DNA from 3 places in the Sphingomonas sp. AC449 genome. Region 2 is predicted to be linked to each of the others. Evidence: riboswitches for the same ligand, from Rfam matches in the RefSeq annotation. Region 2 holds a riboswitch; each other region holds the start of a gene.
What was found. A riboswitch is a leader RNA that binds a small molecule or an ion and turns the genes downstream of it on or off. The one in region 2 is predicted to bind cobalamin.
Positions count from the first base shown of each region.

Region 1: linked by a shared signal. The riboswitch ahead of AC0CH3_RS08510 (TonB-dependent receptor) and the one ahead of AC0CH3_RS13155 (DUF1636 domain-containing protein) in region 2 are both predicted to bind cobalamin.
Region 3: linked by a shared signal. The riboswitch ahead of AC0CH3_RS05550 (HoxN/HupN/NixA family nickel/cobalt transporter) and the one ahead of AC0CH3_RS13155 (DUF1636 domain-containing protein) in region 2 are both predicted to bind cobalamin.

Region 1 covers NZ_CEEDCZ010000003.1:418,990-429,760, reverse strand. The annotation lists gene AC0CH3_RS08520 (S9 family peptidase) at 1-1,389, shown strand, start outside; gene AC0CH3_RS08515 (SDR family oxidoreductase) at 1,409-2,179, opposite strand; gene AC0CH3_RS08510 (TonB-dependent receptor) at 2,390-4,480, opposite strand; cobalamin riboswitch at 4,729-4,967, opposite strand; gene AC0CH3_RS08505 (TetR/AcrR family transcriptional regulator) at 5,091-5,720, opposite strand; gene bdcA (SDR family oxidoreductase) at 5,797-6,510, shown strand; gene AC0CH3_RS08495 (hypothetical protein) at 6,605-6,865, opposite strand; gene AC0CH3_RS08490 (zinc-binding dehydrogenase) at 6,864-7,007, shown strand; gene AC0CH3_RS08485 (class I SAM-dependent methyltransferase) at 7,141-7,920, opposite strand; gene AC0CH3_RS08480 (Rrf2 family transcriptional regulator) at 8,007-8,438, shown strand; gene AC0CH3_RS08475 (GntR family transcriptional regulator) at 8,582-9,274, opposite strand; gene AC0CH3_RS08470 (amino acid synthesis family protein) at 9,374-9,976, shown strand; gene AC0CH3_RS08465 (alpha/beta fold hydrolase) at 9,976-10,771, shown strand, end outside.
Region 2 covers NZ_CEEDCZ010000007.1:189,042-196,233, forward strand. The annotation lists gene AC0CH3_RS13130 (TonB-dependent receptor plug domain-containing protein) at 1-1,146, shown strand, start outside; gene cobO (cob(I)yrinic acid a,c-diamide adenosyltransferase) at 1,146-1,745, shown strand; gene AC0CH3_RS13140 (ABC transporter substrate-binding protein) at 1,794-2,609, opposite strand; gene AC0CH3_RS13145 (FecCD family ABC transporter permease) at 2,715-3,671, shown strand; gene AC0CH3_RS13150 (ABC transporter ATP-binding protein) at 3,665-4,450, shown strand; cobalamin riboswitch at 4,472-4,658, shown strand; gene AC0CH3_RS13155 (DUF1636 domain-containing protein) at 4,766-5,173, shown strand; gene cobT (nicotinate-nucleotide--dimethylbenzimidazole phosphoribosyltransferase) at 5,170-6,183, shown strand; gene AC0CH3_RS13165 (histidine phosphatase family protein) at 6,180-6,758, shown strand; partial or broken gene AC0CH3_RS13170 (adenosylcobinamide-GDP ribazoletransferase) at 6,755-7,192, shown strand, end outside.
Region 3 covers NZ_CEEDCZ010000002.1:414,054-424,824, forward strand. The annotation lists gene AC0CH3_RS05510 (DUF2336 domain-containing protein) at 1-188, shown strand, start outside; gene AC0CH3_RS05515 (sensor histidine kinase) at 188-1,603, shown strand; gene AC0CH3_RS05520 (hypothetical protein) at 1,577-1,777, opposite strand; gene AC0CH3_RS05525 (citrate synthase) at 1,811-3,094, opposite strand; gene gltX (glutamate--tRNA ligase) at 3,120-4,565, opposite strand; gene AC0CH3_RS05535 (ComEC/Rec2 family competence protein) at 4,605-6,815, shown strand; gene lexA (transcriptional repressor LexA) at 7,153-7,866, opposite strand; gene AC0CH3_RS05545 (molybdopterin molybdotransferase MoeA) at 7,934-9,118, opposite strand; cobalamin riboswitch at 9,375-9,586, shown strand; gene AC0CH3_RS05550 (HoxN/HupN/NixA family nickel/cobalt transporter) at 9,815-10,771, shown strand, end outside.

The DNA of each region.
Region 1 (10,771 bases), on a different contig from region 2:
GTGTCGACCTCGCGCGACCACAAGGTGGAGACGATGCGCATCGCCGATGCGGCCACGGGCACGGTGCGCGACGTGTTCACCGAGACCGTGCCGACCTGGTTCGACAGCGGCTACAATGACGAGGGGATCAACTGGCGCTATCTGTCCGAGCGCGGCGAGATCCTGTGGTGGTCCCAGCGCGACGACTGGGGTCATTACTATCTGTACAACGCACGCACCGGCAAGCTGGTGCGGCAGGTGACGCAAGGCCGCTGGAACGTCGACCACCCGGTCTATATCGACGAGCGCAGCGGAAAGATGCTGATCGCCGGTATCGGGCGTGAGTCCGGCGTCGATCCCTATTATCGCAGCATTTACGCGATCGATCTGAAGGGCGGCAAACCGAGGCTGCTGACGCCCGAGCGGCAGGACCATATCGCGGTGCCGTCGAGCGATGGACGCTACTTCGTGGATATCTACTCGACCCCGCAGGAGCCGCAGACCGCGGTCTTGCGGCGTGCGGATGGCGCTGTTGTCACGGATCTGGCGAAGGGCGACGTGACCCGGTTGCGCGCGGCGGGCTGGCAGGCACCGGAGAACATCGCCGTCCGGTGCGCCGACGGCAAGACGCTGTGTCACGGGCTGCTCTTCAAGCCGGCAGGGCTCGATCCGCGGCAGAAATATCCGGTCATCGACTATATCTATCCGGGGCCGTTCACGGGGACGATTTCCTCCCGGCAGTTCGCGCCGTCGATGGGCGACGCGGGTGCGTTGGCGCAGCTCGGCTTCGCCGTGGTGGAGATCGACGCGCTGGGTACGCCGCGCCGCTCGAAGGCGTTTCAGGACTTCTATTATCGCGACATGGGCAAGCAGGCCGTCCCTGATCAGGTCACCGGGATCAAGGACCTGGCGTCGCGGAATGCATGGATGGACACCGATCGCGTGGGCATCTGGGGGCATTCAGGCGGCGGCAACGCGACCGCGGCCGCGATGTTTCGCTATCCCGAGTTCTTCAAGGTCGGGATCGCCGAGAGCGGCAACCACGACAACCGGAACTATGAGGACGATTATTACGAGAAGTATCTCGGCTTGCTGGAGAGTAACGGAAAGACGACGAATTACGACCTGCAGGCCAATCAGGACTTCGCCCAGAACCTCACGGGCAAGCTGATGCTGGCACATGGTATCCTGGACGATAACGTCCCGGTGTCATCGACGTTGCTGGTGGTCGACGCACTCCAGAAGGCGAACAAGGACTTCGATCTGGTGCTGTTCCCCCGCGCACGGCACGGCTATGGCGACCAATCCTATTACATGATGCGGCGGCGATGGGACTATTTCGTCGAAAACCTGATGGGCGCAGAACCGCCAAAGGCGTTCAAGATCGTCGCGCCCGGTGGTTCGAAATAAGGGCGCGACAACAACGGCGTCAGGCTCCCCCTCCGGCGAGTAGACCACCGTCGATGGTCACCTCCGTCCCGGTGACGTAGGTGGCTTCATCGGAAGCCAGCATGACCGCAATCGCCGCGACTTCGTCGGGCATTCCGAACCGCTTGAGCGGCGTATCTTCGACAAGCGTCTGCATCCTGGCGCCCCGATCAGGACCGCTGCCCAGCATCGGTTCCCAGATCGGCGTGAGGATGGCGCCCGGGTGGATCGAGTTGCAGCGTATCTTCCAGCCCTGTTGCGCGCAGTAGAGCGCAACCGTCTTGCTGTGGTTACGGATCGCCGCCTTGGACGAGGCATAGGCCGCAGCACCGGGAACGCCCACCAGACCCGAGCGGGACGACATGTTGATGATCGATCCTGCGCCCGCCGCCTTCATCGCGCGGATGGCGTAGCGGCAGCCGAGGAACGTCCCGTCGAGGTTGATCCGGTGAACCTCGCGCCAGTCCGCGAGGCTGGCGTGTTCGGGGTCGTGGGGCGCCATGCCGGCTTCGAACCCCGTCACGCCGGCGTTGTTGACCACCACGTCGACCACGGGAACGATGCCGGCCAGTCGCGACCACGCGGCTTCCTCGCTCACATCGAGCGGTACGAACGAGCATCCTATTTCAGCCGCAGTCGCTGCACCTGCCGCTTCGTCCCTTTCGGTGAGGATGACGACAGCCCCTTCGTCATGGAACCGGGCAGCGATCGCGCGGCCGATGCCACGGGCAGCGCCGGTGACGACGCACGTCTTGTTCTTCATTCTTTGCATGATGTTCTCGAAAACAGAGTCCGGTCGGCGGATTGCTCCGCTGGCGTATGCCTTGCCGCTTTAGCGGTGACGCTGGATCATTTCGAAAGACTCCCGAGGATTTGGCGATGCTACGTCAACCGCTTAACGGCCGCAATTCCGAAAACACGATCTGTGTTCTTGAAAGGCGGCAGTGTCGCCATTTTGCCAGACGCCGGCCGCCTGCGGGCGTCAGAAGCCGGCACGAAGCGAGACGTCGACCGCGCGGGGACGGCCAAGAACCCATTGCTGGTTATTGTACGTGCTGAGCGCATAGTCCCGGTCAAACAAATTGTAGCCGTGGATATCGACCGCGAGGTGCGGCGTCACCGCATAGGAAAGCGTGGCATCGACAATGGTGTAGCTGGGAACGCGGAAGCTGTTGGCGTTATCCGAATAGCGGCGCCCGACATAGCGCAGTCCGGCGCGCGCCTGAAGCGCGCGCGTTGCGTTCCAGCGTAGCCACACGTTGGCGAGGGTCTCGGGCACGTCCGGCGGGGTGTTGCCGTCGAAGCGCGTGCCGCCGGAGACGAAGTCGTCGAACGTCGCGTCGAGTACGCTGCCGTTCGCATCGATGCCCACACCGTAAGGCAGATCGAGCGACACTGCTGCCTCGATACCCTTGGCCGATCGCTGGCCGACCTGCTCGACCGGGCTCGTCGGGGTCAGCTGCGCCAGCAGGCGCTTCTTGACGATGCGGTAGGCGGCGAGCGTCGCGGTGCCATGCCCGTCGAGGAACACTGCCTTGGCGCCGACCTCGACCTGGTCGCCAACCGCGTTGCTGAACTGCACCTGCCCGGTCGAATAGGTCGTCAGCGTCCCCAGCGGGTCCACGCCGGTGGCATATTGCGCATAGAGCGACACTGTCGGGATCGGCTGATAGACGCTCCCGACCCGCCAGGTCATGTTATGCAGCCGCTTGTCGAGCACGAACGTCTCGGTGCTTGCGCCGCCTGGATCATCGATCGACCAGCGGCGGATCGTGTCACGCTCGTAGCGGACGCCGCCAACGATCGAGACGTGCGTGCCGAGCTTCAGCCGGTCCTCGGCAAAGACCGCATATTCGGTGGTGCGCGTGCGATAGCGCGGCGCGATGCCCTGTGTGTCGACGATCAGACCGGGATCGAACGCGAAGGGATCGACCTCCGAGACCTGCGGATCAGCCCCGAAATTGTGTGAGTAGGTCAGTTTGATGAGGTTGACGTCGAAGCCCACGACAAGGTCGTTGCGGACGCCATCGGCGACGTCCGTCCTGAGCGTCACGCTGCCCTGATCGCCCCATTGCGTCTGGTCGTGGACGATCCCGGTCATGTCGGTCCGCAGGATGCGGCCGGGTGTGCCGGCGTTGCCGCTGCCGTTGGAACAGACGCTGTCGTCGGCGATCCAGCAATAGCTTTCGATGTTGAGCCAGGAGCGTTTGGAGGTGAGGCGATAGGCCTGGTTGCTGACGGTGACCGCATCGCTTGGCGTCCAGTCGACCTGCAGGCTGGTGCGGTTGTCGCGGTAGCGAATAAAGCCGTCGCGTGTGTTGTAGTTTCGCTCCCGGATGCGGTCATCGAGCCGTCCGTCGATCAGCGGCGTACCGAAATAGCGCATCGGCTTCTGGTCGCCATAATCGTCTCGCGCGGTAACGATGAACGTGTCGGTCGGTGCCCAGCGCAGCGTCCCCGAGACGGCATGGCTGCGCGACTGGCCGCGATCGACATAGCCGTTGGAGCGGCGATAGCTGCCGTCGATACGATAGGAGAGGCGGTCGGTGATCGGCCCGCCTGCGCCCGCCGCGACATGGAAGCTGTCCTGCGAGCCGTAGCCGATCTCGCCCTCCACGTGCGTCCGCTGCGTATCGGGTTTGCGCATCAGGACATTCACCGCGCCGCCCAGCGCGCCTTGGCCGTAGAGCACCGAGGCCGGACCACTCAGGATGTCGATCCGTTCGACCATCCACGGATCGGTCGGAAAGGTGATCGTGCCGGCAGCCGGGAACAGCCTGATGCCGTCGATGAGCTGGAGCACGGATCCTTGGCCGCTGAAGCCCCGTGCGGCGAGCGCGGTGCCACCGTTGCCGGGGTTGCCGGCGTTGCTGATGCCCGGCGCACGGCTTGTCGCGTCGATCACCGACAGGTCGCCGCGTGCGCGGATCGTGGTGCCATCGATGACCGAGATCGTCGCGGGGGTCTCGAGCGGCGTGAGGCCTAGGCGGCTGCCGGTCGCGTTTGGCGTGGTGAGCGTGTCGCGGGCATGCTGGCCGACAACTAGGATGTCTTCATTGTCGGAGGCAGGCATAGACTGCGCATTGAGCGGTGCTGCGAAAACAGGTGACAGCAAAGCGCCCGCGAACGCGAGGCGCGAAGACAAAAACGGCATTACGGTAATCCCCGGGCGTCGAGCGAACCCGGCAGGGACCTCCCGCGAACGGCCGACATCCGCGCCAGCCGGACGCCATCGCGACCGGCACGCATGCCCGTGCGGTCCCCACCGCACACGTCGTCGCTCGACGGAGTACCGTGCCGCGGCCACCCCCTGGGCCAGGCAAGAGCGACCAGACGCCGGCAGGTCTCCTGGCTCACGGGTCATCACACGATGCACGGCCTTCCCAGGCCTTTAGGACGTAACGTCCGGCCCAGTGGCTGCCCCTTCCCGTGAGGGAAGAAGCGATATGCATCGCGCTCGCCGCTTACAGTTGCAGGGACAGCCTCGGCTTCGGGCGGCGAACCACCCTTACCGCGTTCCCTATTAAGCCCCTCTCGGGGCACCGACGCGATCATGCCGACCGTCTCCAGCGGAGCAGGTCAGCGGGGACGATGTATCCTGACAAAGACGATCCGGCAATCGGTCGCAGCCATCGCCGCAAAGGTCGGGAAGCGGGGACACGCGCGCGAATGACCAATGGAGATCACGAGTGGTACGAATCCGAGTGCTCGCGGATCGTCGCGTCCGGCAGAGCCTGTGCGAGCGCCAGTCCCGCAAGACGCGCCGTCGCGAGAAGTCGATCCAGCCCGTGCCCGTTGCGCGCTTTGGCGGAGAGACCGGACATGGTCGTGCTGACGAAATCCGTCAGACGCCCGGCATTTTCCGGATGGCGGGTGGCGATGTACGCGTGAATAGTCGCTTCGGCCGCGTTGCTGACATCGCAGGCGGCCTTGCGCGCGTCGCGATCGTTCGAGCGGGTACCCTCGACCACCATGCAGCCGCTCGCATTCGGGTCGGCCGCGTAATGGCGGGCGGCCTCCTCCAGAACCGCTGCGAGACAAGCGGCGACAGGCCGGTCGTCCCGCAGAAGCTGTGCAAGTGGGATCGCGCCGGTCGCGGCATACTGGTCCAGCACGCGCGCATAGAGACCGGCCTTGCTGCCGAAGGCGGCGTAAAAGCTGGGCGGATTGATCCCCAGCGCCGTCGTGACGTCCGAGACGCTGACCGCGTCATAGCCATGCGCATGGAAAAGCTGCCGCGCGGTGGCGATCGCGTCTTCGGGATCGAAGCGCCTTGGGCGACCGCGCGTACGGACTTTGTTATCTGTAGTCATTATTACAGAATACCTTGACGTGACCATTCGGATTTATATGTAATGATTCCTACATAAAAGCTCAAGGATACGCGCCATGACGTCGTTTCAACGAAAATCGGTCCTCGTGCTCGGCGGGAGTCGCGGGATCGGCGCGGCGATCGTCCGGCGTTTCACCTCGGACGGTGCGTCCGTGGTTTTCACCTATGCGGGATCGCAGGCGGCGGCCGAGCAGCTTGCGACCGAGACCGGAAGTACCGCGGTTCAGACCGATAGCGCCGATCGCGACGCGGTCATCGCACGCGTACGCGACAGTGGGCCACTCGACATTCTGGTCGTGAACTCCGGGTTCGCGATCCTTGGCGATGCGCTCGAACAGGACCCGGACGCGATCGACCGGCTGTTCCGGGTGAACGTTCATGCACCATATCATGCGTCGGTCGAGGCGGCCCGCCAGATGCCCGAGGGTGGGCGGATCATCGTGATCGGCTCGGTCAATGGTGACCGGATGCCCGTGCCCGGCATGGCGTCGTACGCGGTGAGCAAGTCGGCGCTGCAAGGATTGGCGCGGGGGCTCGCACGCGACTTCGGACCGCGCGGCATCACGATCAATATCGTTCAGCCCGGGCCGATCGACACCGATGCCAACCCAGAGGACGGTCCGACGAAGGACCTCATGCACAGCTTCATGGCGATCAAGCGTCACGGACGGCCCGAGGAAGTCGCAGGAATGGTCGCGTGGCTCGCAGGCCCCGAGGCGGGCTTCGTCACCGGCGCAATGCATACGATCGACGGCGCGTTCGGCGCCTGAACCGGATGACGGCGGTGGCGCGGGCAAGCTCGGGGGTATCAACGCTCGCGCTGCAACCGTCCGGGGGAATGGTCGGGCGCAGGACAGAACGCTGTCAATCGATGCAATTTGCCAGTCCGGTGCGACGCATATCCCACGCCGCCATCGCGTGAGCGATACCGGCTCGCAGCGTCTCGGCCGGAACGCCGTCCCGCGCCTGGATCGAGACGCCCAGCACGAGCCCGTCGTACAGCGCCGTAAGCCCCGCGACGTCCGTGGCGGGTGCGAGATTCCCGGTGCTGACCCCGGCGGCGATGCACCGCTCTGCAACGCCTGCCGGGTAACCTCGCGTTCTGATGCCAATGGCAGCCGCCATGTTCGTCGACCTGCTCGACGCGATGGTGGCGAACCGGATGACGACCGTCGTCGACCGGATTGTCGCCTTTGACGATGCACCCGACGCGGTCCGCTATTTCGCGGCGGGGAATCATCTCGGCAAGGTGATGATCGCGTTCTGATCCGGTACGTGTGCCGTATTCGATACCTCGCCACCAGGTCATTGTCGGCGCTTCCGACGTGCGCGGTCTCAAGGCTGCGGGTGGATGACGGCGTCGGACCCGCCTGTACCGGTAAAGCTTGAGCCGCTGGCCATCAGCGGCGAGCCACCGCCACCAACGCGGTCGAGGGGATCGGCAGGGTCGCGCGGCCCGCGGCCATTTGCCGCACCTCGCCGATGACCGCGGCTTTCTGCGCATCGCTCAGACTGGTCCAGTCGGGTGACATGCCGAAGAGCGTGTCCGGCTCCGCAAGAGCCGCGATGTCGAGCAGGTAGTCATGCGTGACATGCTCCATCCGGGGATCGTGATATCCGGCGGCGATCAGTTCACGCGCAAGATCGGCCGGATCGCTGAGCGCCTGTACCGCCTTGGGCATCGTCATGCCTGTGAGGTCGGGGAACAGCGTGCGGCGGATCTGGCCCAGCAAAAGGAACGTCGCCGCGCCTCGATCCTGCCAGGTGGCGATCACGCCGTTTCCGCCTTTGCGCGTCACCCGCGCCATCTCGGCGAGGCCCTTGCGCCAGTCCGGAAACATGATGACGCCGAAGATGGAGAAGACGGCGTCGAAGCTGCCATCCTCGAGCGCCAGTGCTTGTCCGTCCATGACGCGCGCCTCGACGTTAGGCAGGTTTGCCGCGGTGATGCGCGCGACCATCCCGGGCGAGAAGTCCGTTGCCAGCACCTGTGCCCCCGTCCGCGCCGCGGCCAGCGCGAGCGCACCCGTGCCCGCCGCGACATCGAGGACGCGGCTGTCGGGGGTCAGGCGGACGCGCGCCAGCGCCGCCTCGGCATAGAGCGACGTGAAGGGATGGGCGGTCCTTTCATACTGTTGCGCCGTGGTATCCCAATGGTCGGGGTTCTCGAACTCAGGCATCGTTGCGCTCCGCGAATCATGCAACATCGTAAGTATCGTGAGTCGGAATGCTTGCCAATCCCGCGCGGCGTGCGAAGGATCGTGGGGTGCGTACCGACAGCCGCCTCTCGCGAATGCTCCATGTGCTGCTCCACCTGGCACGGCATGATGGTCCGATGACGTCCGAGGCGATCGCGCGCATGCTGCGTACCAACCCGGTCGTGGTCCGCCGCACGATGGCGGGCCTCCGCGACGCGGGCTATGTGCGGTCGGAAAAGGGGCATGGCGGCGGGTGGGCGATCGCGGCCGATCTGGAAGCGGTGTCGCTGCTCGATGTTCACCGCGCGGTCGGGGGGCCGCGTCTCTTCGCGATCGGCAACGAACATCCGGACGCCGCCTGCGCGGTCGAGAAGGTCGTCAATGCGGCAGTGGAAGATGCATTGCGCGAGGCAGAAGCCCTGCTCGTCGCGCGCCTTGGCGCGGTCAGCCTTGCCGAACTGGCGCGCAGTTTCGCGCCGCATTGCGCGCCGGTATCATAACGCGGCCTTTGCGATCACAGGCGTTTCTACGCCTTTCGGCCCTTCACGCTCGCCTGCGAGGCCTTCGTACGCCGAACCAGTCCCGGTCTTGGAGCCGCCCACATCGCAGGCGAGGGGGCTCCAAGCGCATGGGTCTCAGATCGTCAGCCCGATGTCTTGGCTTCCCTCAGTCTGTCGCAGGCGATCTTGGCAGCTTCACGCACATGCTTCTGGCACGCCGCAGCAGCCCCCGAGGCATCCTGTCGTTCGATGAGATCGACCATTCCGGCCAGTCGCTTGAGGCCAGCGGATTGCCGCCCGACGACGGACAGCGTCATCGCGCGGAGCTGACTGATCCGGCTGTTCAGGCGCTGGACGATTTCCCACGCGATGACGTGCCCGCCGGTCTGGAAGATGATCTCGTAGAAGCAGGTCGTGGCGCGTAACGCGCCGATCGCGCTTTGCTGTGCATGCGCGTCCGCGATCGCCGCCAGCGCCGACCTGAGCGCCGCCACGGTGGCCTCGGTAGCCACGCGAGCGCATGCCGCAACCGCGGAGGACTCAAGCTGGATGCGGATGTCGTAGATCTGTTCGGCCTGGTCGATCGTGATGATGCCGAGGCGGGGGCCCGACGGTGTTCCTTCGACGAGACCCTCGGATTCCAGATTGCGAATGACTTCGCGGATCACCGACCGGCTCACGCCCAACCGCTCGGCGAGGTTGCGCTCCACAAGGCGTTCGCCCGGGCTTATCCGCCCTTCCAGAATGGCATCGCGAACGCGGTCCAGCGCGATCAGGCGCAGCGTCTGTGGCCGGGCTTCGATCCGGTCCAGGATATTGACGTCGTCATTCGGCATCGGCGGTGTCCCCTCGACCACCTTCTTAAATGAACAATTGCCATTGTCCATTCCCATGGTATACCAACAGACACCATACAGGCAGGAGGATTGCTAGACATGGCATTCAGCATTCGCAAGATCGTCTCGTACGTCGAAGAGGTGCGCATCGAAGGCGGCAAGCAGGCCGGGACTCCGGTCACGACCGTCATGGTAGCCGCTGTCGTGCAGAATCCCTGGGCCGGGCGCGGCTTTGTCGAGGATCTCCAGCCCGAAATCCGCGCTCATGCGTCCGATCTCGGTGCGTTGATCGTCGAGCGTCTGGTCGCTGCGATCGGTGGGGCGGACCGGATTGAAGCCTATGGCAAGGCGGCGGTCGTCGGCGCGGGCGGTGAGATCGAGCATGCCTCGGCGCTGATCCACACGCTGCGCTTCGGCAACCACTATCGCGACGCGGTGCAGGCAAAGTCCTATCTGAGCTTCACCAACAAGCGTGGTGGGCTGGGAACGTCGATCCAGGTGCCGATGATGCACAAGGACGACGAGGGCCAGCGGTCGCACTACATCACCGGCGAGTTCTCGATCTCGGATGCGCCGCTCCCCGATGAGATCGTCATCGTTCTCGGCGCGGCGGATGGCGGCCGCGTCCATCCGCGCATCGGGAACCGGTACCGGGACCTCGAAGACATCGCAGCCGAAAAGGCCGCGCGGCAGCCGTCGTGATGACGGCCGTCCTCGACACGGTGAACCCGCCATTGGCCTATGACGATAGCGGCGGTCCGGGACCTGCGGTGGTTCTCATCCACGGGGTCGGGCTGTCGCGCGACATGTGGGCGGCGCAGGTGCCCGTGCTCGAGACGCGCTACCGGGTCATCGCCATCGACATGCTCGGTCATGGTGGCAGCGTGATGCCGCCCGCAGATGCGGGTCTGGACAGCTATGCGGATCATGTCGCCGCGGTGCTCGATCATGCGGGCATCGACAAAGCGGCGCTGATCGGGTTCTCGATGGGGGCACTCGTCGCGCGTGCCGTGGCACTGCGCCACCGCGAACGGGTCGAGGCACTGGTGCTCCTGAACGGCGTGTTCGACCGCGCGCCGGACGTGCGAGACACGATTCTTGCCCGGGTGGCCGATGTCACCGCGGATGGTCCGCGCGCGAACATCGACGGTGCGATCGAGCGGTGGTTCAGTGCGAAGTTCCGACACGAGAACGCGGGTTATCTTGCGGCCCTGCGCGCGAGCTTCATCGCCAATGACCCGGCCGGGTACGCGGTGACCTACCGTCTGTTCGCGACCGAAGATCGCTACGGCGAGGCGGAGTTGTCCGGACTCGACGTGCCGACGCTCGTCGCGACCGGCGAACATGACGTCGGATCGACGCCCGCGATGGCCAGGGCCTTGGCCGCACGCATTCCCGGCGCGGCCTTCCGTATCGTGGATGGCGCCCGGCACATGATGCCCGTCGAAATGGCCGATGCGACCAACGCGCTGCTGATGGACTTCCTCGCCTCGATCG
Region 2 (7,192 bases):
GTCGACACGCCAGGCGCCCGCAGTACGGTGGAGGCCTATTACGGGCTCGTACGCGCCGAGGTGGTGCTCGCGGACGGCCGCTGGACGAACGCGCTGAGCGGGCAATTCGCCGACACGACGCGCCGGGCACTCGTCGACGACGCGCTCAATTTCGGCAACAAGGGACGGCGGTACAAGGGCTCGTTCGAAAGTGCGTTCCGGTTCGGGACCGACCGGATCCAGCACCGCCTGACGGGTGCCGTCGATGTAGAACGAGAGGAATTCCAGACGCTTAGCCCGGTCCCCTCGGAGTTCGTATTCACCGGACGACGCCATACCGACAATGTCGGGATCGTCGGCCAGTATGACGTCGTGGTCGATGACGCGCTGGCGATTGGCGCTTCCGTCCGCCGCGACGAGAATACGCGCTTCGACGACACCACGACCTACCGTGCGCAGGCAAGCTATCGCTTCGCCACGGGTACACGCGTTCGCGGCGCCTACGGGACGGGGGTGAAGAACCCGGGCTATTTCGATCTCTTCGGCTATGCGGATGGTCGCTATATCGGCAATCCGAACCTCAAGCCCGAGAAGTCGAAGGGATGGGAAGCTGGTCTCGAACAGAGTTTCGGGGGTGACCGCGCGACGATCGGCGCGACCTATTTCGACAGTCGCCTGACGAACGAGATCTTCACAACCTATCCAGAGCCCGATTTCGTTGCGACCCCCGGCAACCGCGATACGCGGTCGAAGCAGCACGGCGTCGAGGTGTTCGCCAGCGCGCGGCCGATCACGCAACTGCGGTTTGATCTTGCCTACACCTATCTGCGCGCGCGCGAGGACGGCAGCGTCGAGATTCGCCGGCCGAGCCATATCGGCAGCGTCAACATGACCGCGTTCAGTCGTGACGAGCGTTTATCGGGAACGTTGACGGTGCGATACAATGGCCGTCAGCAGGACGATGCGTATACCGATCCGAGCTATGTGCCGGTACGGCTGGCGCTCCAGGAATATGTCCTCGTCAACCTCAACGCAGCCTATCAACTGAGCCCGACGCTATCGGTCTTCGGGCGCGTCGAGAACCTGTTCGACGAGCGGTACGAGGAGGTGTTCAGCTATGTCGGGCAGGGCCGCGGTGCCTATGCCGGCATCAAGGCGGCGTTCTGATGCGCAGCGAGGCGGATCACAAGGCGCGGATGGCCAAGAAGAAGGTCGTCCAGGACAGGATCGTCGCAGCCAAGACGATCGAGAAGGGCCTGCTCATGGTGCATACCGGGCCCGGCAAGGGGAAGACCACGGCGGCGCTCGGCATGGCGGTCCGGATGATGGGGCATGGGCGAAAGGTCGGGATCGTCCAGTTCGTCAAGGGTGCGATGACGACGGGGGAGAAGGTGATCTTCGACGCATTCCCCGACCTGGTCGCGTTCAAACCGATGGGCGAGGGCTTCACCTGGGATACGCAGGACCGAACGCGCGACATTGCCGTCGCGCGCGAGGCTTGGGACGAGGTTCGGCGAATGATCGCCGATCCGTCCTATGCGATGGTCATCGCCGACGAGATCAACATCGTCCTGCGGTACGATTATCTGCCGCTCGACGAGGTGCTCAGCGGTTTTGCGGCGCGTCCGGAGATGACGCATGTCGTTGCGACCGGGCGGAATGCCCCCGACGCGCTGATCGCCGCGGCGGATCTCGTGACCGAGATGGGGCAGGTCAAACATCCGTTCCGAGGCGGCGTCAAGGCGCAGGCGGGGGTCGAGTTCTAGCCTGCCCGCGCGGGCGACCCGATGGTCGTCCCAGCGCCGGCCGCGCCGCTATTCCTGCAGTTGCGCTGCGAGGCTCCGGGCGGCGCGGACATAGGCGGGGCCACCGCACACCGTCCAGGCCTCAGGGATGCGCAGGCGCTTGATCCGTGCGAGTACGGGGTGGTGGAGCATCTCGGTACCCTGATCGGTGACGCGGTCCGTCGCGCTCTCGACGACCAGATAGTCCGGACGCGCGAGCGCCATCTGCTCGAGCGACAGCTGCGATAGCGCCGGCTTGTCGAGCCTCGTGGCCAGGTTGGTCAAGCCCAGACGCTGCATGAGATCGTCGATCAACGTTCCCTTGCCCGTCAGAAATCCGCGACGCTGGTAATAGGCGGCGACGCGTCCCCGGCCGACAGCGGGTGGTATACGTGCCAAGGCGGTGTCCATCCGGCGTATCAGCCTCTCGCCCCGGTCGGGATGTCCCACTGCCGCCGCAACCTGGCGGACTTGCGCGACGATCGCGGCGTAGCTGTCCGCGGGGGGAAGATCGAGCGTCGCGATACGCTGGTGACCCAGCACATCGGCGATGGTCTTGCGGCGGAACGGCGAGGCTATGACAAGATCGGGGCGCAGCATCAGCACATCCTCTGCACTGCCGCGGCTCGACGGCATGTGCTTCGCCTGAGCCGCGACGGCGGACATGTCGGGGTCGCGCGCGAACCTCGTGAGCGCCGCGATCTGCGACGGATCGGCAAGCGCGATCAGATACTGGTCCGCGCACAGATTGAGCGACACGATCCTGCGCGGCAAGCTCGGCGCCGCGGCGGTCGACGTCGGCAAAACCAGCGTCGTCAGGGCGATCAGCGGGAAAACGTGGCGCATGCGCAAAGTCCTGCCGCAGCGATGACATATGCGCTAGGCGGAAACGATGAGACAGACGCGGTCAGGATCAGGCGCGTGACGCGCGGACGGTTGCTCGGCGGACTGATGCTGCTTGCCGCGATGGCGGGGGTGGCGTCGGTCGCGATCGGGAGCGCCGCGATCCCGCCGGGTCACGTTTTCGAAGCGCTGATCGGACATGGCGACCCGATCGAGCGCGCGATCCTGCTCGAGCTGCGGCTTCCGCGCGCCATTCTCGGGCTGGCAGTCGGCGCCATGCTTGGGCTGTCAGGTGCCGCCCTGCAGGGGTTTCTGCGCAATCCGCTTGCCGAGCCGTCGGTTCTCGGCGCCTCGAACGGCGCGTCGCTCGGGGCGGTGATCGCGCTGTACTTCGGGGTCGCGGAGATACACCCGGCGATGTTGCCCGCGCTGGCGATCATCGGGGCGTTCGCCGCGCTTGGACTGTTGTTCGTGCTGTCGGCTGGATCGGAAAGTGCGCTGTCGCTGATCCTTGCGGGCATCGCGGTGGGAACGCTCGCCGTTGCCGGGGTCAGCCTTGCCCTGAACCTCTCGCCCAACCCCTTTGCCGCGATGGAGATCATGACCTGGCTGCTCGGATCGCTTGAAGATCGTTCGTTCACGCACGTGATGCTCGCGCTGCCCTGCATCGCGGTCGGGATCGTGCTGGTGGCGTGGGACGGGCGCGCGCTCGATGCGCTGTCGCTCGGAGAAGATGGCGCGCGCGCACTCGGTGTCGATCTCCGCTACACGCGTGCCCGGATACTCGTCGGGATCGCGGTCGGTGTCGGCGGTGCCGTCGCGGTTTCGGGCGCGATCGGGTTCATCGGGCTGATCGTCCCGCACCTGATCCGTCCGCTGACCGACCGGTCACCATCGGCGATCCTGCTGCCATCCGCGATCGGCGGCGCCGCGCTGCTGACCTTCGCCGATGTCCTGGTGCGCGTGATCCCCACCTCGAGCGAACTCAAGCTCGGCGTGGTCACCGCGTTTCTAGGCGTGCCGGTGTTCGTCGTCCAACTAATGCGCGAGCGGCGGTCATGGTGAGCCTCGCCACAAGAGATCTGGTCGTTCGTCGCGCTGGGGTGGACGTCGTGGAGCAGGTCAGCTTTTCCGCCGATGGCGGGGCGTTGATCGGTATCGTCGGTCCCAACGGCGCAGGAAAATCGACGCTGGTGCAGGCGCTGTTGGGGCTCGTCGCCTCGACGGGGGATATCCTGCTCGATGGACAGCCGCTTGGCCGACGCTCGCGGGCGCAGATCGCGCGAACGATTGCGTATCTGCCTCAGGGCCAGAGCCTGCATTGGCCATTGAGTGTCGACCGGCTCGTCGCGCTGGGACGGTTGCCGCACCTGGCGCCGCTGTCGCGCATGACGACGGAAGACCGGGCCGCGGTCGACCGGGCCATGGCGACGGCGGACGTAACGGCGTTCGCGACGCGGACGGCGACCGAATTGTCGGGCGGCGAGCGCGCCCGGGTCCTCCTTGCCCGCGCGCTTGCGGTCGCGGCGCCCGCGCTGATCGTCGACGAGCCGCTCGCGTCGCTCGATCCCGCGCACCAGATGCGGGTGATGGAAATCCTGCGCGACCAAGCCATGCGCGGGGTCTTGGTGATCGCGGTGCTTCATGATCTGAGCCTTGCCGCGCGCTATTGCGACCGGTTAATGATGATCGACCGCGGGCGGCTGGTCGCGGATGGTCCGCCGGACGCCGTGCTGACGCCCGAACGCCTGCGCGAAACCTATGGTATCCGCGCCTGGTTCGGATCGGTGGCGAACGTGCCGCTCATCGTTCCCATCGCGCGCGCGACGTCACGGCACGATTGACCAGCGCCCGGCGACACGCCTATTCGGGGTGCTGCGACAGGTTCCCCGGCGACGGGGATGAAAAGGGAACGGGAGAACCCCGGCTGCCCCTGCAACTGTAAGCGGCGAGCCATCGTGCCATCATGCCATTGGGATTCCGGTCCCGAGAAGGCGGTGCGGAGGGCTGTGACCCGTGAGCCAGGAGACCTGCCCGTCGCAGTCGTCTTTCGTCCGGCCAGGGTGCGCCGAGCGGACGGGGGTGAACCCGAGCGACGACATAACCAGTCTGCGGTCCGAGGCCGCGGGCGCGTATGTCATGGGGTTTTAATGCCGAATATTCTGGTTCCCGCCGAAGACGGTGCGGCCGTCGTCGCCTGCAGCACCTGCCGTGCGTCCACCGATGCGAAGGACGATGCCGAGGGTATGCGGGGCGGTGCAAGGCTCGTCGCGGCATTGCAGGCGGTTCAGGCAAGCGATCCGCGCTATGCCGGAATTGCGGTTCAGGCGATGCCGTGCCTGTTCGCCTGTCAGGACTTCTGCACCATCCATGTCCGCGGCCCCGCGAAGATCGGCTATGTGCTGGGGCGCTTCACGCCTGATGAGGACGCGGCGCGGGCGATCCTCGATTATGCCGTGCTGCATGCGGAGAGTGCGGAGGGGCAGGTGCCGTTCCGGCAGTGGCCTGCGGGGATCAAGGGGCATTTCATCACTCGGACGCCGCCTGCCGGCTATGTTGCGCAGTGACGCTGTTCCCCACGGTCGCGGCGTTCGAGGCGGCGCTGGCGGCCCTTCCCACGGCAGACGAAGCTGCGCGAGGGGCCGCATCGCTGCGGCAAACACACTTGACCAAGCCGCCCGGATCTCTTGGCCGACTTGAAGACCTCGCGGTCTTCATGGCGGGCTGGCAAGGGCGCGAGCGGCCGCGGTTCGAGCGCGCACGGGCGGCGATTTTCGCGGGAAATCACGGCGTTGCGGTGCACGGGGTCAGCGCCTTTCCGGTCTCCGTCACCGCACAGATGGTTGACAATTTCCGCCGTGGGGGCGCGGCGATCAATGCGCTGGCGGATGCCGTCGGGCTCGAGCTCGTCATCGCCGACATTGATCTGGAAACCCCTACCGCGGATTTCACGACGGGGCCGGCGATGGACGACACCGCGTGTCTTGCCGCACTCAATATCGGAGCCGATGTCGTCGTGCCGGGACTAGACATGCTTGTCGTGGGTGAGATGGGGATCGGGAATTCTACGTCGGCTACGGCGTTGTGTTTGCGGAGTTATGGCGGAACGGCGGGCGATTGGGTCGGCCCGGGGACCGGTGTCGATGCGGCCGGGATCGCTCGCAAATGTGCCGTGGTTGCTGCAGCGGTCACGTACCATGCCGGGTCGGCCCATAGCCCGTTCGAGACGTTGCGGCGGGTCGGGGGGCGTGAAATCGTCGCGATCGCTGGCGCGGTGGTGGCGGCGCGGGTGGCGGGGGTGCCGGTGGTGCTCGATGGATTCATTTCGTCGGCGGCGATTGCGCCGATTGCGGCGGCGTATCCTGGCATTGTGGAGCACTGCATTGCCGGCCATTGTTCGGCGGAGCCGGGGCATGAGCGACTGCTCGCCGCGCTGAAACTCGAGCCTTTACTGCGGCTTGGGATGCGGTTGGGGGAGGGAAGCGGGGCGGCAGTTGCGGTCGGGGTGATCCGGTCGGCGCTGGCGGCGCATGACGGGATGGCGACGTTTGCCGAGGCGGGGGTGTCGGTGGCGTGAGCGCGCCTTTCCTGCTCCACCTGCTGCGGCATGGGGCGCCTGAACTGACCGGGCGGATGCTGGGGCGGACTGATAGCCCGGTCACGGCGGAGGGGCTGGCGGCCTGTTTGGCGCGGGTAAAACCGCTCGAGTTCAAGGCGTTGCTCTGTTCTGATCTCATGCGATCGCAGGCCATTGCGGATGCGATCGGGCGGGAGCGGGGGCTGACTCCGACGACCGATGCGCGGTGGCGGGAGCTGGATTTCGGGGACTGGGACGGGCTGGCTGCGGCGGAGATCGACGCTGCGGCGTTGCAGCGGTTCTGGGACGATCCGGATGGTGAACCGCCACCGGGTGGGGAACGGTGGAGCGATCTGGGTGCGAGAATTACCGAGGCGATAAAAGATCTTACCCCAGAAACCTCATTGATCGTGACACATGGCGGGGCGATCCGCGCAGCGCTGAAATCGCTGTGCGGGTTCGGGTTGCGCGAGCTCTGGGCGTTCGATTTGCCCTATGCGGCGTTGATTACGCTACGGATCTGGCCGGACCTGACGGCGCAGATCGTGGCGCTGCAGACAGATCCACTTTCGTGAAACGGCTGATCGTCGCCTTCGGCTTCCTGACGCGCGTGCCGATGCCGCAAGTTACTGCGGACGCTGAGGATTTTGCCGCCGCGATCAGGTGGTACCCGGTTGTCGGGGCGTGCATCGGGGTGGTCGTCGCGGCGGCGGGGTGGGCCGGCGCGCTGGTCGATCCGTGGACCGGTGCGCTTGCCGCGCTGACAATTTGGGTAGCGATTACAGGGGCTTTGCACCTGGATGGGCTGGCAGATCTGGCAGACGGGCTGGGTGCCGCGCACGGCAATCGCGACCGGCTGATCGCGGTCATGGCGGATCCGCATATCGGCAGCTTCGGCGTTGTGATGATCGCCCTGCAACTCATTGCAAAACTTGTCTTATTGCATGCCGTTTCGAGTCAGGGATGGGCGGTCGTGATCGTCGTCCCGATGCTCGCGCGGATTGGGCCG
Region 3 (10,771 bases), on a different contig from region 2:
AGACGATCGCGCGGATCGGGCTTGCGCTGTCCGAGGCGGATCCACGGCGCGATGTCGAGAGCTTCGCCGAGGCGCTGGACGGCATCATGGCGGTCACCGAGGCGGATGCGCGGGCCGCGATCGCACCGCTCTCGCTCCACCGCGATTTCCGGGTTGCGTTGCGCGCGCTCACGCGTTCTGACCGGTAATGACGACGCACGCTTCGTTTCATCACCCGGCCGACGATCCGGCCGTGGCGCAGGCCGCGGTCGCGCGCGACGGCGTGCTGCTGTCGGCGGACCCGGTACTGGTGGCGTTGAACACGCGCGCGGGCGGCATGATCGGCGCGCCGCTCGCGGTGCCGCAGCTCGCTGCGATCACGAAACTGTCGCAAAGGCTCGGCATCATCGTCTCGCGCGGGACGGTCATCGCCGACGACGATGTCGATATCGACCTGTGGGTCCGCGCGCAGCCCGATGGCGACCATATCCGCCTGACCGTCAGTGGCTGGCGCGAGGTCCAGCCGTCCAGGGCGCCCGCCTCGCCACGCCGTGCGGTGCTCGACTTTCAGGCTACCGGGGCGGATCTGCGTTGGGAGACCGACGCGAGCCTGCATCTGACGTTCGTCTCGCTCGACGCGGGGACCAGATACGGGTTCGATCCGCTCGCGCTGCTCGGCCAGCCGATCTCGGCGATGGTCGCGCTTGATGCCGACCAGAACGAGGGCGCGGCGATCCTCGATGCGCTGTCGCAGCGGCGCGCGCTCGCGATGCTGCCCGCGCGGTTTCAGGGGACGGGGCTGCGGGTCCGTATTTCCGCCGAGACGCGGCATGACGCGCACGGCGCCTTTGCCGGGTATGTGGGGGGCGTTCAGGTCGTTACCGATCTCACCGCGGGCGGCGATCGCGGGGTGGTCGAGGCCAGACCGGAGTCGGATCAGCTGTCGCCGACCTTCACCGCGGGGCTCGACCGCGCGCTCCGCAAGCCGCTGGCGCGGATCGTCGCGAACGCGGACAGCATCCATGCTCAGGCCGATGGCCCGGTGCGACACGATTATGCGGATTATGCGTCGGATATTGCCAATGCCGGGCGTCATCTGCTCGCGCTCGTCGACGACCTGGTCGATCTGCAGGCCGTGGAACGACCCGATTTCACGCTGCTGCCGGAGCCGATCGACGTCGCCGACATCGCACGTCGGGCAGCGGGTTTGCTGTCGGTCAGGGCGGCGAACGCGGATGTCGGCGTCGCGCGGCCGGCGTTCGACGCAAGCATCGCCGCGCAGGGTGATTTCCGCCGCGTGCTGCAGATCCTGGTCAACCTGATCGGCAACGCGGTCCGGTATTCGCCAAAAGGGGGCACGGTCGTCGTGACCGCGAGCACGCAGGGTGATCGCGCCACGGTAACGGTCGCGGACGAGGGCAAGGGCGTCGCGCTTGCGGATCAGACGCGCATCTTCGAGAAATTCGAGCGGGTCGATCCGTCGGAGCCCGGCGGCAACGGGCTGGGGCTCTATATTGCGCGGCGGCTGGCGCGTGCAATGCGCGGTGACCTGACAATCGACAGCGCGGCTGGCGAGGGCGCGCGCTTCGTGTTGACGTTACCGACGCAGGCGGCGCGCGACTAGGATCAGCACCAGCCCTAAGACGGCGAGCGCGGCGCCGCGGTCCGCCCATGGCCGCTGATCGAGCATGAAGCTCGACTGCGGCCAATGGACGTAGCCAAGGCCCTGGCCGATCCAGAGGAACCCCATCAGCGTGCAGACCACGCCGATGACAATCAGGATCGGCCTGAACTTCATCTCAGCACCCGATCTTCGAGGCAGGGACGCGCATCAACGCGATGCCATCGGCGTGTAGTCGCGCTGCGTCGGGCCGCTGTACAGCTGACGCGGACGGCCGATCTTCTGGTCGGGATCGGTGATCATCTCGTTCCACTGCGCGACCCAGCCAACGGTGCGGGCGAGCGCGAAGAGAACGGTGAACATCGACGTCGGGAAGCCGATCGCCGAGAGGATGACGCCCGAATAGAAATCGACGTTCGGGAACAGCTTCTTCTCGATGAAATACGGATCGTTGAGCGCGAGACGCTCGAGCTCGATCGCGACGTCGAACACCGGATCGGTCACACCCAGCTCGCCGAGCACTTCCTTGACGGTCGTCTGCATGACGGCCGCGCGCGGATCGTAGTTCTTGTAGACGCGGTGACCGAAGCCCATCAGGCGGAACGGATCGTTCTTATCCTTTGCGCGCGCGATGAACTCGGGGATCCGATCGACCGTGCCGATCTCGTGCAGCATGTTGAGTGCGGCTTCGTTCGCGCCGCCATGCGCTGGGCCCCACAGGCAGGCGATGCCCGCCGCGATGCACGCGAACGGATTGGCGCCCGACGACCCGGCCAGACGGACGGTCGAGGTCGACGCGTTCTGCTCGTGATCGGCGTGGAGGATGAAGATGCGGTCCATCGCCTTCTCGACGATCGGGTTCACGACATACTTCTCGGCGGGGACGCCGAACGTCATCTTCAGGAAGTTGCCCGTGTAGCTCAGCGTGTTGTCCGGATAGACGAACGGCTGGCCGACGCTGTACTTGTACGCCATCGCGGCGATCGTCGGCATCTTGGCGATCAGGCGGTGCGACGCTATGACGCGCTGTGCCGGATCATGGATGTCGGTCGAGTCGTGATAGAAGGCCGAGAGCGCGCCGACGACGCCGCACAGGATCGCCATCGGATGCGCATCGCGACGGAAGCCACGGAAGAACTGCGCGAGCTGCTCGTGCACCATCGTGTGGCGCGTGATCGTGTTCGAGAAGGTCGCGAGCTCGTCCTCGCTCGGCAGCTCGCCGTTCAGAAGCAGATAGGCGACTTCCATGAAGTTCGACTGCTCGGCGAGCTCGCCGATCGTGTAGCCGCGGTGCAGCAGCGTGCCCGCGTCACCGTCGATATAGGTCAGCTTTGACTGGCACGATGCCGTCGAAGTGAAACCCGGATCATAGGTGAAATTGTCCGTCTGTGCGTACAGCTTGCGGATATCGATGACGTCGGGGCCGACGGTACCCGACATGACCGGGTAATCGAATTCCTTGCCATCGACCTTGAGGTTTGCGGTCTCGCTCATGCTTGTATCCTTCCTCGAAATCTTATCAGCTTGCCATCCGGTCGGCGATCCGACCGAGGCTCTCGTCGCGCCCGAGCAGGTCGAGCACGTCGAATATTCCCGGTGACGTCTTGCGTCCCGTCAGCGCGGCGCGGAGTGGTTGCGCGACCTGGCCAAGCTTGAGGCCCCGCGCTTCGGCCACGCGCCGTACCGCGCCTTCGAGGGCCTCCGTATCCCACTGGTCGAGCGCGTCAAGTTCAGCATGGGCGTTCCCCAAAATCGCACTCGCCTCACCTTGCAAAAGGCTCGCCGCGGCGTCGTCCATCGCTAATGGACGCTGGCTGAAGAGGAAATTCGACCCCTCGGCCAGTTCGTTCAGGTTGGCGGCACGCGGCTTCAGGACGGGCATCGCACGCGTGAGCAGGCCCAGTCCGCCGGTCGGCAGGTCATGGCCGAGACGATCCGCCGCGAGCTGCGCGAGCCGTGCGTTGTCGGCCTCGCGGATATAATGCCCGTTGAGGTTTTCGAGCTTCTTGAGATCGAAGCGCGACGGTGACTTGCCGACGCCGCCGAGGTCGAACCAGTCGACGGCCTGATCGCGGCTGATGATCTCCGCGTCGCCATGCCCCCAGCCGAGCCGGAGAAGGTAATTGTCGAACGCCTCGGGAAGGATGCCCATCTCGTCGCGATACGCCTCGATCCCGACCGCGCCGTGGCGCTTCGACAGCTTGGCGCCGTCGGACCCATGGATCAGCGGGATGTGCGCGTAGATCGGATCGGGCCAGCCGCCCTCGATTACGTCCATCGCGCGGTAGATCGGCAATTGGCGGAACGCGTTGTTGAGGTGATCGTCGCCGCGGATCACGTGCGTCACGCCCATGTCGTGATCGTCGACCACGACCGCGAGCATGTAGGTCGGCGTACCGTCGGAGCGGAGCAGGACGAGGTCGTCGATCTCCTCGTTGCGGACGGTGACCGCGCCCTGGACCCGGTCCTCGATCGTGACCGCGCCCTCCTGCGGTGCGCGCAGGCGGACGACATGCGGCAGGTCGGGCGCCTCGTTCGCCGGGCGATCGCGCCACGGGCTGCGGATGCGGAGCGGCTTCTTGGCCGCCTGCGCCTCGGCGCGCATCGCCGCGATCTCGTCGTTGGTCATGTAGCAACGATAGGCGTGCCCCGCCTCGACCATCTGGTGCGCGACCTGCGCGTGACGGTCGGCGCGGGCGAACTGCATGATCGCATCGCCGTCCCAGTCGAGCCCGAGCCAGCGCATTCCGTCCAGAATGGCGTCGATTGCCGGCTGGGTCGAGCGGACCCGGTCGGTATCCTCGATCCGGAGCAGGAACTTGCCGCCATTCGCCTTTGCGAACAGCCAGTTGAACAGCGCGGTGCGCGCGCCGCCAAGATGCAGGAACCCCGTCGGCGACGGAGCGAAACGGGTAACCACGGGTGCGGCCGAACCGACGGCATCCGTATCAGATATTGCGCCCAACCGCGGGTGCTCCCAGACTGTAGAAACGATGGAGAAACGATGGCCATGACAGCCGTCGCCGCCCCTAGCATGCGTCCGTGGCGGCGACAAATGGGCGTGCCGCAATGGGCGGTGGCGGCAGGCATCGCGGTCGAGCGCTGGCTGGAGGCGGAGCGCGATCAGCTCGCCTTGTGGCTGCCGGTGATGACGGGGGGCGGGATCGCGTTGTGGTTCGCGCTGCCCGGTCCGGCGGCGTGGCGCGTCGCGTTGCTGATGCTGGCGGCGATATCGCTGGCGGGACTGGCGATTGGGCAGGGCGGGCGCGCGGCGCGCGCGCTCGCGATCGGGGCGCTGGCCGCGGGGCTCGGCCTCGGGCTGACCTGGCTGAGATCGGACAGCGTCGCGCGACCCGTGCTTGGCGGCCCGGCCTTCGCCACGTTCCGGGCGCGGGTCGAATCGATCGAGCCGCTGGTCGACCGCGAACTCGTGCGTCTGACGCTGCTGCCCGACGGTGCGGGCGCGGATGGCCAAGGGCGGCCGGTGGCATTGCCCTACCGGATCCGCGTCAACCTCGCCGAGCACGACATGCCGACGCCGCTCGGGCGTGGTGCGATCATCGGTCTGCGCGCGCGGCTGATGCCGCCCGCGTTGCCGGCCGTTCCGGGCGCCTACGACTTTGCCCGCGTCGCGTGGTTCGCGGAGATCGGCGCGACCGGCAGGGGGTTCGCGCCGGTCCGGGTGATCGTGCCGAGCGGTCGCGGGGCGGGGATACGCGTGACGCTGTCGCAGCATATCGAATCGCGGCTGACGGGGAGTGCGGGGGGGATCGCCGCGGCGCTGGCGACGGGCGATGTCGGGGCGATCAGCGACGCGGATTCGCAGGCGATGCGCCGTGCCGGGCTGGCGCATCTCCTGTCGGTCAGCGGACTGCACATCACCGCGGCGGTCGCGGCGACGATGCTCGTGGTGATGCGGTTGCTCGCGTTGTTCCCTTGGCTGGCGCGCCACGTCCGGCTGCCGCTGATCGCGGCGATGGCGGGGGCCGCCGCTGCGATCGGCTATACGTTGCTGACGGGCAGCCAGGTGCCGACGATCCGTTCCTGCGTTGCCGCGCTGCTCGTGCTCGCGGCGCTGGCGATGGGGCGCGAGGCGATGACGTTGCGGCTGGTCGCGGCGGGGGCGATGTGCGTGATGCTGGTGCGCCCGGACTCTGCCGCGGGGCCAAGCTTCCAGTTGTCGTTCGCCGCGATCACGGCGATCATCGCGCTCCACGAACATCCTGCGATCCGGGAATTCTTCGGTGCGCACGAAGAGGGGCGTCTGGCGCGGGTCGCCCGCGGGCTCGGATCGCTGCTGCTGACCGGGCTGGTCGTCGAGATCGCGCTGATGCCGATCGCCGTCTATCACTTCCACAAGGCGGGCGTTTACGGCGCGTTCGCCAACATCGTCGCGATCCCGCTGACGACGTTCGTGATCATGCCGCTGGAGGCGCTGGCGCTCCTGCTCGACGGGGTCGGGGTTGGCGGGATCGTCTGGCCCCTCGTTCAGCTGCCGCTTGACGCACTGCTCTGGCTGGCACGCCGGGTTGCCGCGGCACCCGGCGCGGTCCGATCGCTGCCTGCGATGCCCGACGCGGCGTTCGCGGCGATGGTGACCGGCGGGCTGTGGATCGCGGTCTGGCGGACGCGCTGGCGGCGGCTGGGTGCGATCCCGCTCGCGATCGGCGCGATCTGGGCGCTGACGACGCCGCCGCCCGATATCCTGGTAACCGGCGACGGGCGGCACGTCGCGGTGCGGACGGCGGCGGGGCTGGCGCTGCTGCGCGACCGGGCGGGGGCGTATGTGCGCGATACGCTGGCGGAAAATGGCGGGGTCGACGGCGAGCCGTTGCTGCTGGCGGATCAGCCCGATGCGCGGTGCAGCCGCGACCTGTGCATGACGGATGTCGTGGCAGACGGGCGACGCTGGCGCGTGCTGGCGACGCGCAGCATGTATCGCGTGCCGATCGCCGACCTCGTCGCCGCGTGTCGCGCGGCGGATATCGTCGTCAGCGAACGGGGGCTGCCAAGGAAGTGCGAGCCGCGGTGGCTGAGGCTTGACCGGTCGACGCTGCAACATACCGGCGGTGTCGCGCTGACGTTGCGGACTGGGCGGGTGGCGACGGTCCTCGAACCCGGTGATCGGCATCCCTGGCGTATGCCCCCGACGCTCGAACGATCCGCGGGGCGGTTCGGTCACGAGGCCGGGCGTCGGGTCCGGTCCTGGTCGTAAGCGGAGCGCACTGACGCGCGGGATGGCAACGCGCTCGCGTTACTACTGGCGAGATTTTCTGGCGGGTGGACCGTTGGCCGTAATGGCTTTGCTGTATCGTGCGGGCTGGATCAGTTCCGGCTCCCGCATCGAGCCTGGGCCCTCGCCGACAGGTTTGCCGATCCGGGACGTACGGGACGACGCTCTTGGCCCTGGATCCTGACTTTCGTCAGGATGACGGGGGTAAGTCAGATCCGGAGTTGGAGTGAGGCGCTCTTCTTTCCCGGTCCTGACGTCTGTCGATAAGGGCAGGAGGGAGTCGACCGCTTCGTCATCTACCTTCCTGGGGACCCCATAGTCAGTCGTAACGCCGCAGGATGCCCGACAGCTTGCCCTGCACACGGACCTGCGCGGGGGCGTAGCGTTGCGGATCATAGGAGCGGTTGGCGGGGTCGAGCCGGACCATCGCGCCTTCGCGGCGGAAATATTTGAGCGTCGCCTCGCTGTCCTCGATCAGTGCAACGACGATCTCGCCGTCGCGGGCGGTCTCGGTGCGGCGGATCAGCGCATAGTCGCCATCGAGAATTCCCGCATCGACCATCGAATCGCCGGACACCTCGAGCGCATAATGCTCGCCCGAGCCAAGCAGGGCGGCGGGGACGGCCAGCATCGAGCTGCCTTCGAACGCCTCGATCGGCACGCCTGCGGCGATCCGCCCGTGCAGCGGAATCTCGACGACGTCGTTCGCGGCGACCGGGATATGCGCCGGGCGCACGCTGGGCGACGGCTCGGCGTTTGCCGGAGCGGCCGGGGGCGTGGCCTTGGCAGCAGCCGATTTCGTCGCGGGCATGTCCGGGCGCTCGGGCATCCGCAGGATTTCGAGCGCGCGCGCGCGGTTCGGCAGGCGGCGGATGAAATTGCGCTCCTCGAGCGCGCTGATCAGGCGGTGGACGCCCGATTTGGATTTCAGGTCGAGCGCGTCCTTCATCTCCTCGAACGAGGGCGAAACGCCCGTCTCTGCGAGGCGATCGTTGATGAAGCAGACAAGCTCGTGCTGCTTGCGCGTGAGCATAGCGGTTCTCCGTCCGGAACAGACGAGGAACTTCTATGGAACACAATGGCCGGCGTCAAGCGATCCGTCAGGCGATGATGAGGATTTCCGCCGAGTCGCCCGCACGCGCTGCGGGCGCGTCGCCGTCGCGGACGATCAGGCAGGTCGACCGCGCGAGCGTGAGCAGCATCGAGCTGTCCTGGATGGTCGAGGCATAGGCGCGACCGTCGCGGAGTTCGGCGCGCATGTAGTCGGTGCGCGACTCGTTCGGCGGCAGATCCTCGCCGAGCAGCGCGTGCGTCGTCTGCGGGAGCGGATCGCGCGCGCCGAGCATGTGCGCGACGACCGGGCGGACGAACAGGATCGCCGTGACGAAGGCGGAAACGGGGTTGCCGGGCAGGCCGAGCAGCATCGTCCGACCGAGCGTCCCCGCCATCATCGGCTTGCCCGGGCGAAGCGCGATCCGCCAGAAGTCGATGCTGCCGCCTGCCGCCTCGATCGCGGGGCGGACAAGATCATGGTCGCCGACCGACGCGCCACCGGTGGTCACGAGCAGGTCGGCGTCGACGCCCGCAAATGCGTCGCGCAGCGTGTCGAGACGGTCGGGCAGGATCCCGAGATCGACGATGTCGACGGGCAGATCGGCGAGCAGCGCCGCCAGCATGATGCCGTTCGATTCGGGCAAAGGGACGGGATCCTCGGTCGAACCGGCGGGGACGAGCTCGTCGCCGGTCGCGGCGACCGCGACGCGCAGGCGCCGCCCGACGGGGAGCGCGCCATGCCCGCCGGTTGCCGCAACGGCGATGCGGGCCGGGCTCAGCCGGTCGCCCTGGGCGATCAGCCGCGTGCCGGTGGCGAAGTCGAGGCCCTTCCGGCGCGTGTTGCGGCCTTCGTACGCGGGGCCTTCGCCATCGAGCGACAGGCGGTCGCCGTCGCGCGCGGCCTCTTCCTGGACGAGCACCGTGTCCGCGCCGGCGGGCATCGCCGCGCCAGTGAAGATGCGCGTCGCCTCGCCCGCGCCGACAATGCCCGCAAAGGAGCGGCCCGCAGCGCTTTCGCCGATCACGCGCCACGGCCCCGGCATGTCGGCAAAGCGGATCGCATAGCCGTCCATCGCCGAAAGGTCGGTCGCGGGCTGGGTCCGGCGCGCGACGATATCCTCCGCCGCCCAGCGCCCGATCGCAGCGCGCAGGGGAACATGCTCGGCAGGAACGCGCGCAGCCATCGCGAAGAGGCGGGCCTGGGCTTCGGCAACGGGGACGAGAGGGGGCATGAAGGCTCCGGTGGGCAGGCGTGGGAAAGGATGCAGGGGGATGGATACGGGGGCTGGAGGCAAATGGGGGTAGGCGGCTACTCGTATGACCCCGCGGACGGGGATAGCGGGCCGCGTTACGGGTGGCGATGGTGCGATAACGTTCCGACCCGCCGAGACGTTGCGGATCGCGGTGCGCGACGGTGCCGCATGCAAATCCTGTCGTCAGCCGCGGCAAAGCGCGCTAACCTGGATTGGCTGATCCGGCGCAACCCGGATCGGCACAGATCGCGTCGGTGCCCTTCGGGGCTTGAATGGGAATGCGGTGCGGGGTTCGCCCCAATGCCGTGGCTGTCCCTGCAACTGTAAGCGGCGAGCGACACGCACGCGCCCCCTCAAAAAGGGCAGCCACTGGGCCACCGGCCTGGGAAGGTGTGCGTCGAGCCTTGACCCGCGAGCCAGGAGACCTGCCGGCGTCTGGTCGCTCTTGTCCCGGTCCAGGGGGTGACCGAGGCACGGCCTGCGCCGTCTGAGCGACGACCATGTGGCTGGGGCCGCATCGGCGACGCGTGCCGGCCGCTCATGGCGTCCGGCCGGCGCACGTCCCGGCCGTTCGCGCGGCAGGCCCCCGCCCGCGTCGGACGCCGGGGGGTAGACATGACGAGCTTGACGATCGAACGACCGGTGCGAGGCTCCGTGCGTAAGCGTGTGGGTGTGATGTTCGCGATGCTGGTCGCCGCGAACATCGCCGCGTGGGGGTGGGCGTTCTCGCTGTTCCACGCACAGCCGCTGATGCTCGGAACCGCATTGCTCGCCTGGGGGCTTGGTCTGCGTCACGCGGTCGATGCCGACCATATCGCGGCGATCGACAATGTGACGCGCAAGCTGATGCAGGAGGGGCAGCGGCCGATCGCGGTCGGATTCTGGTTCGCGATCGGGCATTCGGGGATTGTCCTGATCGCCGCGGTCGCGATCGCGCTGACCGCCAATGCGCTGTCGCAGTTCGAGGCGTTCAAGCAGGTCGGCGGCGTCGTCGCGACGATGATCTCCGCGCTGTTCCTGTTCACGATCGCGGCGATGAACCTGATCATCCTGCGATCGGTGTGGCGGACGTTCGGGCACGTCCGGCGCGGTGGAGCCTATGTCGAGGAGGATCTCGACCTGTTGCTCGGCAACCGCGGGCTGCTCGCGCGGCTGTTCCGGCCGATGTTCCGGCTGGTGACGCAAAGCTGGCACATGGCGCCGCTCGGGTTCCTGTTCGGGCTGGGGTTCGACACCGCGACCGAGGTGGCGATCCTTGGTCTAAGCGCGAGCCAGGCGGCGGACGGGCTGTCGATCGGCACAGTGCTGGTGCTGCCGGTGCTGTTCGCGGTGGGGATGGCGCTGGTCGATACCGCCGACGGGGTGGTGATGCTCGGCGCGTACGAGTGGGCGTTCGTGAAGCCGATCCGCAAGCTGTACTACAACATCACGATCACGCTGATCTCGGCGATCGTCGCGATCGCGATCGGGGGGATCGAGACGCTGGCGCTGATCGGGTCGAAGCTGGGGCTGAGCGGCGGCGTGTGGGACGCTGCTGCCGCGCTGGGGGAGAATTTCAACGGGCTCGGGTTCGCGATCATCGCGCTGTTCGTGGCGTGCTGGGTGCTGAGCTTTGCGATCTATCGGTGGAAG